One region of the Clostridium sp. LS3 genome, then DNA from elsewhere that is predicted to be linked to it. Evidence: riboswitches for the same ligand, from Rfam matches in the RefSeq annotation. Region 1 holds a riboswitch; the other holds the start of a gene.
What was found. A riboswitch is a leader RNA that binds a small molecule or an ion and turns the genes downstream of it on or off. The one in region 1 is predicted to bind magnesium.

Region 1 (4,781 bases):
ATACTTGCTGCTAGAACAGAAAACATATTTCCAAAGTTAGAGCTTGCTGTCATTTTAATATATTTAATGATATTTGCATATATCTTTCTGCCTTCTATTACTCCATCTTCTAAAACCATCAAATCTTTTTCTAACAATATAATGTTAGCTGATTCTTTAGATATATCTACTGCTGTATCTACAGAAATCCCAACATCTGCTTCTGTCATAGCTCCTGCATCATTTATTCCGTCTCCCATAAAACCAACAGTATGTCCATTATTTCTTAAAGCAGCTACAACACGTACCTTTTGTTGTGGTGAAAGCTTAGCAAATACATTAGTTTCTTCTACTACTTCACTAAGTAGTTCATCATCCATTTCTTCAATATCTGATCCAAGCAATAAATTACTTACTTTTATTCCGACTTGACGACAAATTGAAGATGTTACAGCATCATTATCTCCAGTAAGAATTTTAACATTAACACCATACTCCTCAAGAGCCTTTATTGCTCCAGCTGTACTTTTCTTTGGAGGATCTAAGAATGCAAGATATCCTATTAGAACCATATCAGCTTCATCTTTTACTGAAAGTTCTCCTACTTTTGATGGATTATTCTTTTGAGCAATACCTAATATACGCATTCCTTCTCTATTGTAGCCTGCAACTGTCTCTAGAATTTCATCTTTTATTTTTTCTGTAATAGGTTCTATTTTCCCCTTATATTCTACATGTGAGCAAACTGATATCATTTCTTCAATTGCTCCTTTTGTAATAAGTTGAGTTTTACCATATTTATCTTCAACTACTACACTCATACGACGACGACTAAAATCAAATGGTATTTCATCTACTTTTTTATAATCTTTCCATAATTCAATCATATCTTTTTCATTTGCATGATTTACTATAGCTATATCCATTAAGTTTTTTAATCCTGTTTGATGATAGCTGTTAAGAAAAGCATGGCGTAATACTCTACTATCTTCATTTCCTTCAATATCAAGAGAATATTCTAAAACAACTTTATCTTGTGTAAGTGTTCCAGTTTTATCAGTACAAAGAACATCCATAGATCCAAAATTTTGTATTGCATTTAAATCTTTAACTATTACTTTTTTCTTTGACATAGAAACTGCACCTTTTGCAAGGTTTGCTGAAACAATCATTGGTAGCATTTCTGGGGTAAGACCTACTGCAATAGAAAGAGCAAATAGAAATGCTTCCATCCAATCTCCTTTAGTAAAGCCATTCATGAATAGCACTATCGGAACCATTACTAACATAAATCTAATTAATACCCAGGATACTGAGTTTACACCTTTTTCAAAGCTTGTAGTAACTTTTTTACCTACTATTTGCTTTGCCATAGAACCAAATATTGTATCGTCCCCAACATTAATTGCTATTGCTGTAGCTGAACCGCTAATAACATTACTTCCCATGAAAGCTAAATTGTTCATCTCAACAGGATTTTTACAATCACTTATAATAGCCTTATCTATTTTTTCAACTGGTTCACTTTCACCAGTTAATGATGATTGACTTATAAATAAATCCTTAGATCTTAATATTCTAACATCAGCTGGAATCATATCACCAGCAGCTAAATGAATTATATCTCCAACTACAATTTCATTAATTGAAATTTCTTGTCTTCCAATTTCTTTACGCTCTACACTTATAGTTGTCTTAACCATTTCACTTAGCTTTTCAGCTGCTTTACTTGACCTTGCCTCTTGTACAAAACGAAGGATTCCACTAACTAAAACCATTGTAGTTACTATAATAACTGATGTTGCATCTCTATCTGCTGGTTCAACAATAGCTATATCTGTAATGAATGATATAACTGCTAAAATCAATAAAATTATAGTAAATGGATTAATAAAAGCTTCTAAAAGTCTTTTTAATAAAGAGTCACCTTTTTGATGAGTAACTTCATTTTTTCCAAACTTCTCTCTCATTAATTCAACTTTACTTTCTTCATAGCCATTATAGCTTGTATCATATATCTTTAATATAGCACTTTCATTTTGAATTGCAGCTGAAATTAATCTATTCTTTGTTTCAGCTAATCTTAATTCATTAGTAATGTTTTTTTTCAATATTCTTTTTTTCATTGTCTTTCCCTCCTAAAAAATAGATTTTAATACTTTTTTAGAAAGTAAGACATAAACCCAAAAGAAATACTAATGTAAATTATTCAATTGTAATGAGCAAGAGGAATGAATGTACAATCTAGTACATAATAAATTCATCGTGCTTACGAAAATCATACTTCTCCCTAGTGGGTCTATGTTCTTACTACTCTCTTCATCCATTCCTCTCACCTCCAAAAATTCAAAATATATAAACATAAAATTGATTAAAAATAAAAAACCCTTACCAAAGCCAAAACAATGGTAAGGGAAATAAAATTCCTAAAATATGCAATAATAAACTGCAACAAAAAACATAAAACAAAAAAATTGTTTCACCATCGTTCAAGCTTCAGCTTCACAAGGCGATGAAATTGCATTAGTCTATGCCTTGGATTCGACATAGACTGCTAACCTTCTCATAGTGTCTCCACTATTTTGCGGCAGCAACCCTTATCCTTGTGGTAACCTCACCTACCGAGATATTTAATTTTCAAATTTTAATTTCTAATTCTACTTCATCATATGAAATTACTCTATATTTGTCAACCCTTTTTAATATTTTTATTTAATTTAATTATAAAAAATAAGTTTATAGCTCAATTTTTAAAATTTAATTCATATTATTATTATAAAGTCACTTTCAAATAATTTATTGTGAAATTTATTTAAAAGTGATAAAATAACCCTTAATAATATTAGCACAATCCAAGGAGGTAACTATGAAAAAGAAAAATATAGTACTACTTTCAACTGGTGTTTTAGCCACTTTATCAGTTGGCGCCTTAGGCTTTGTAGGAAATTACTTTTATAACTTAGCTCTTAATCCAAAAACTTCTAAAGATATTATTTTTGGTAAACCTGAAGAATCTGAAGATACAGATGGACAAGTTTTAAATGAAGATGTAAATTGGCTAACTAGTAATTCAAACTTTTCTGATGAATATATAACTTCATTTGATAATTTAAAACTGCATGGATATAAAATACTAAACGAAAATCCTACTAATAAGTGGGCAATAACTGTTCATGGATATACTTGTAAAGGTTCTGATATGATACTTTATGCTAAAAGCTTTTATGATATGGGTTATAACGTTTTAATTCCAGATTTAAGAGCTCATGGAAGTAGCGAAGGTAATTACATTGGAATGGGATGGAATGACAGACTTGATATTATAGAGTGGATAAATTTAATTATTAAAAATTATGAAAATACAGAAATAATACTTCATGGAGTATCTATGGGAGCTGCTACTGTTTCTATGGTATCGGGTGAAAATTTACCTAATAATGTAAAGGCAATTATAGCAGATTGCGGTTATACATCTGTTTGGAATCAATTTTCTCATAAATTAAAGGGGCTTTATTCACTTCCAGACTTTCCTGTAATGCATGCTTCTTCATTAGTATCAAAATTTAGAGCTGGATATAACTTAAGAAAAGCATCAGCATTAAATCAAGTTTCGAAATCTAAAACTCCAATACTTTTTATTCATGGTGATAAAGATGACTTTGTTCCATATTCAATGATGGACGAACTATATACCGCTACGAGTTCTGAAAAAGAAAAACTTACTATTGAAGGAGCGGGACATGCTAAAGCATCAAAAGTGAATCCTGATCTTTACTGGTCAACCATTGAAACTTTTATAAATAAATACATTGATTAATTTTATATAACTAAAAAGGCAAAAGATAATTTAATCTTTTGCCTTTTTATTAGTATTTAGCTTTAATTTTCGTAACCATTTATAATCACATCAAGTTTACCAATTTCCGGATCTATTGCTAGACCATGAACTGATATTCCTTGTGGCATTAAAGGATGTCTTTTTATTAAATTAACACTATCTTTTATAGATTCTTCTACTGAATCAAATCCATGTAACCACTTTTTCACATCAATTCCGCCATTAAAAAGTGTATTTATAGCTTCCTGTGAGATTCCTCTATCAATAGCTTTTTCTAATAAATTTTCTGTATTTAAATTACACATCCCACATCCATGATGGCCAATCACAAAAATTTCATCTACATTAAATTCATAAATTGCAACAATAACGCTTCTAATTACACTTCCAAAAGGATGCATAATTGATGCTCCAGCATTTTTAACAATTTTAGCATCACCATTTTTTAAATTTAATGCTTTAGGTAGTAAATCTGTAAGTCTGGTATCCATACAAGATAAAATAAGTATCTTTTTCTTTGGCTCTTTTGAAGTTTTGTACTGTTCATATTCTTTATTCTCAACAAAATTTTTATTAAATTCTAATATATCATTTAATTTACTCATATAATCTCCTCTCTTATCTTTTTTAGTCTTTTTCTTATTTTATACTAAGATTATAATATTTCATATAGTTTTTTATGTAATGTTAATTGACTTTTTTGAACTCTTTTTTTACACATATACTTATTTTAATTTTATTATATTTATGTTACTATACGAAAAGGAGTATTTAATGATATGGTTAAATTATTAAATTTAAACTTTAGCAAAAAATCTTAGAGACGTAACCTTTTGTTTATTAATTATATTTACAAAGTATCTTAAATTTAATATTTAATATTTATTATTTAATAATATAACTAGCTTTTGAAGAAAATATATATTATGATTATAAAAAATACAAATATAAGGTGGTACATATA
Region 2 (4,781 bases), 650 kb from region 1:
AAATGAGCCAAGATATATGAATGTTAAGTATATCTTTGACACAGCTAATAAGGAAATAAAGATTTGGTCAGCTGATGATATAGATGTGAATAAAGATGAATTAGGACTTAAAGGATCGCCGACTAAGGTTAAAAAGAGTATGACTAAAGAAGCTAAAGGAGCTGGAGAAATAATAAATGAAGTTCCACAAGAAGCTGTAAAGCATGTATTAGGAAAATTAAAGGAAAAGCACTATATCTAAGATATATGGGAGGTAAAAAATATGAGTATGGCAGATTACAATGGAGTTTGGGTATTTGCTGAGCAAAGAGAAGGGGAACTTCAAAAGGTTTCTCTAGAATTATTAGGTGAAGGTAGAATGATTGCTGATAAGTTAGGAGTAAAACTAACAGCATTGCTATTAGGAGATAAAGTTAATGGATTAGCAGACACATTAGGAAGACATGGAGCAGATGAGGTTATCGTTGCTGAGAATGAGTTATTAAAGCATTATACAACTGATGGATACACAAAAGTTATTTGCGATATAGCTAATGAAAGAAAACCAGGAATATTATTTATAGGAGCTACTTTCATTGGAAGAGATTTAGGGCCTAGAGTAGCAGCTAGATTATCAACAGGATTAACAGCAGACTGTACAGTCTTAGATGTTGATGTTGAAAAAGCAGATTTACTAGCTACAAGACCAGCTTTTGGTGGAAACTTAATGGCAACAATAGCTTGCCCTGATCATAGACCACAAATGGCTACAGTAAGACCGGGAGTGTTCTCAAAGCTTCCAGATGAAGATAGAGAGTTTACTGTAGAAAATGTTGAAGTTAAGCTAGAAGAGGCAGATATTAGAACTAAAATAGTTGAAATTGTAAAGGAAGCTAAGGATATAGTTGATATAAGTGAAGCTAACTTTATAGTAGCTGGAGGTAGAGGAGTTGGTTCTAAGGAAAATTTTGCTATACTAGAAGAATTAGCAGAAGCCTTAGGAGGAACTGTTGCAGGATCAAGAGCAGCTGTGGAAAATGGTTGGATAGAAAGAGATTATCAAGTTGGTCAAACAGGTAAAACAGTAAGACCAAATATATATATAGCATGTGGTATTTCAGGAGCAATACAACACGTTGCAGGTATGCAAGACTCTGACATGATAATAGCTATAAATAAAGATTCATCAGCTCCAATAATGAAGTCAGCAGACTATGGAATAGTTGGAGATTTATTAAAAGTTGTGCCAGAAATGACAGTACAAGTAAAAGAGTTAAAAGAAGAGAAATAGAATTAACATACAATAAATATAATTGACAATTAGCAATAGAAAATAGACAATTAAAGAGTAAATTTAATATTTATTAATTTAGTTTTTTTGAATTGTTAATTATTAATTGACAACTATCAATTATAAAGGGGTGTTTAGTAAAAATGGAAAAGATTTTTGTAATAGGCGCAGGAACAATGGGTGCTGGAATAGTTCAAGCTTTCGCTCAAAAAGGATATGAAGTTATAGTTAGAGATATCAAAGATGAATTTGTTGAAAGAGGAATAGCTGGAATAAATAAAGGCTTAAGCAAATTAGTTTCTAAGGGAAAAATGACTGAAGAAGATAAGGAAGCTATACTTTCAAGAATAACGGGAACTACTGATTTATCTCTTGCTGAGGATTGTGATTTAGTAATAGAAGCCGCAGTAGAAAATATGGAAATTAAAAAGAGTATATTTGCTGAACTAGATTCAATTTGTAAGGAATCAGCAATCTTAGCTTCTAATACTTCATCATTATCAATAACAGAAGTTGCATCAGCAACAAAAAGACCAGATAAAGTTATAGGAATGCACTTTTTTAACCCGGCTCCAATAATGAAGCTAGTAGAAGTTATAAGAGGTATAGCTACATCTCAAGAAACTTTTGATTCTGTTAAAAATTTATCAGTTGCAATCGGAAAAGAGCCTGTAGAAGTTGCAGAAGCTCCAGGATTTGTAGTTAATAGAATACTTATTCCAATGATAAATGAAGCTACATTTATACTACAAGAAGGAATAGCTTCAGTTGAAGATATAGATACTTCAATGAAATATGGCGCAAATCATCCAATGGGACCTTTAGCTTTAGGAGATCTTATAGGATTAGATGTTTGCCTAGCTATTATGGATGTTTTATATAATGAAACAGGAGACAGTAAATATAGAGCAAGTAGTCTTTTAAGAAAATATGTTAGAGCTGGATATCTTGGAAGAAAAACAGGAAAAGGATTCTATAATTATTAGAATTTAATAATAAAGAATTAAAACTAGTGGGAGAGTAAAGGAATAAATTCCTAAGCTCTTTCACTTTTTTTTATTTAATATATTGTATATAATATTAGAGGTTCATAATAGTTTAAAGTATAGTTTGTTATAAAATAATATTCATTTTATTGACATGTAGATTTTTATTGCATAGTATATTATTAGGAATAAATATATAATACAAATTGTTAGGTGAGGTTCCTATAAAGAAAAATGCTACTACCCAGAAAAATCTAGAGATTCCAATGGGTTAGCAAGAATCATCGCTAAGGTGATTTTTAATGTAGCTGACATTATGTCTACGCTTTATAGTGCTAAAGCTCTACGATTATAAAGCTAATGTTATTAACTTTTGTCGTAGAGGGCAAAAGTTTTTTATTTTGAAGGGAGATGTTACTATGGACTCGTATCTGGGGACAATGTATGAATTGAATAGATTTAGATATAAAAAAGATAGGAAAGTCTTAATAGTAGTAATCTCTATTGAAGGATTTTCTCCTATCTAATTTTAGGAGGAAAATTTATGAAGTTAGATATGAATAAGGAAGAGTTAAGAAGATTTTTACTTCATGCTCCACAAGATAAAATTATTAAGTATATAGAAGATATACATCCAGTAGATATATTAGATGTATTACGTGATAATAAAGAAGATATAACTGATATCTTATATAGATTACCAGAGGAATTTATTGCATCAATAATAGATGAAGCTGAGAATGAAGAAAAGTATGAAATACTTAGTCAGTTTTCAGAGAACAAACAAAAAAATATTATTGAAGAAATGTCTTCAGATGAATTAACAGATTTACTAGGGATTTTAGATGAAGGACAAGCGAATAAGATTTTAGCAAAGATGACTGATGCAGATGCTAGAAAAGTTAGGCAATTATTAAGCTATGATCCAGACACTGCTGCAGGGATAATGGCTACGGAATTTATATCAGTAAAAGAGAATATGACTGTAGAGGAAACTTTAAAATATTTACAACAATATGGAGAAGAGATTCAAAATATATATGACTTATATGTAATAGATAATTTTGATAAGCTTAAAGGAATAGTTCCATTAAAAGATTTAGTAGTCTCAGGGTTTAATACTAAGATATCAGATATTTTAAATACTAATGTAGAATGGATTCCCTATAATATGGATCAAGAAGAAGTTGGACATAGGTTTGAGAAATATGGATATTTAACTATGCCTGTAGTAGATAATGCAAAAAGATTACTTGGTATAATAACCTTTGATGATGTGATGCAAATATTAAGGGATGAAAGTACAGAAGATATTCATCGTCTTGGGGGAATAGACAAGGAAGAAAAGATTAATGGAACATTAGGAGAGTCAGTAAAAAGTAGATTACCTTGGCTTGTTATTAATTTAGTTACAGCTATTTTAGCATCAGCAGTTGTAGGGATGTTTGAAGGTACAATAGGACGAGTAGTTTCTTTAGCTACATTTATGCCAATAGTTGCAGGAATGGGCGGAAATGCGGGTACACAAACATTAACTATAATTGTTAGAGGATTAGCATTAGGGGAATTAAACTTTAGCAATATTAAGCATACATTCTTTAAAGAGGTCGGAATCGGACTTATAACAGGTTCTGTAATAGCTATTATAATATCTATATTAGGATATATGTGGGAAAGAAATATTGTTTTTGGAATAGTTATAGGTGTAGCCATGGTTTTAAATATGGTTGTTGCTACAATGTCAGGTTATGTAGTACCAATAGTGCTTAAAAAGCTTAATATAGACCCAGCATTAGCTTCATCCATATTTGTAACAACATTTACAGATGTATTAGGTTTCTTCTTCTTCTTAGGATTAGCTACCTTATTATTAAATTATTTAATTTAAAGAGTGATCATATTGACAATCAAAAATAGTAAAATGTTTATAAAATTAAATTTATAGGGAAGTTCATTGAATTTCTCTATTTTTTTAAACTAAATAAGGTTTATTTTAAAATTATCAATTTGCAATTTTTTATTTTAATTTATATTGTGTTATAATTAATTAAAAGAAGAGGGGAATAGTTCGTTTATGTCTCGGGGATAAATAATATATTAATGAGATATATAGAGGTGAAGAAATGGATTTTAAAAATGTTATATTTGAAGAAGATAAAGCTATAATACAAGGAGTTAAAAACTTTAATATAAAGCAAATATTAGAGTGTGGGCAATGTTTTAGATGGGATAAGATAAATGATTGTAATTACATAATTGTTGCCTATGGAAAAGTTATAGAAGTAATTCAAAAAGATGATGAAGTTACAATATATAATACTAATGAAAAAGACTTTAATAACATATGGTTAAATTATTTTGACTTAGAAAGAAGCTATGATGATATAAAGGATGTTCTTGCAAAGGATGAAATACTTAGAAAAAGTGTTGAGTTTGGGTATGGAATCAGAATATTAAATCAAGATCCTTTTGAAATGCTTATAAGTTTTATAATATCAGCTAGAAATAGTATTCCATCAATAAAG

Region 2: linked by a shared signal. The riboswitch ahead of mgtE (magnesium transporter) and the one ahead of mgtA (magnesium-translocating P-type ATPase) in region 1 are both predicted to bind magnesium.

The regions. Positions count from the first base shown of each region.
Region 1 is NZ_CM143921.1:1,092,503-1,097,283, reverse strand. It holds gene mgtA (magnesium-translocating P-type ATPase) at 1-2,105, opposite strand, end outside; M-box (ykoK) riboswitch at 2,453-2,612, opposite strand; gene ACZJV1_RS04970 (alpha/beta hydrolase) at 2,846-3,796, shown strand; gene ACZJV1_RS04965 (beta-class carbonic anhydrase) at 3,859-4,422, opposite strand; gene ACZJV1_RS04960 (hypothetical protein) at 4,781-4,781, shown strand, end outside.
Region 2 is NZ_CM143921.1:441,888-446,668, forward strand. It holds gene ACZJV1_RS02280 (electron transfer flavoprotein subunit beta) at 1-241, shown strand, start outside; gene ACZJV1_RS02285 (electron transfer flavoprotein subunit alpha/FixB family protein) at 263-1,270, shown strand; gene ACZJV1_RS02290 (3-hydroxybutyryl-CoA dehydrogenase) at 1,414-2,256, shown strand; M-box (ykoK) riboswitch at 2,455-2,617, shown strand; gene mgtE (magnesium transporter) at 2,801-4,144, shown strand; gene ACZJV1_RS02300 (DNA-3-methyladenine glycosylase family protein) at 4,380-4,781, shown strand, end outside.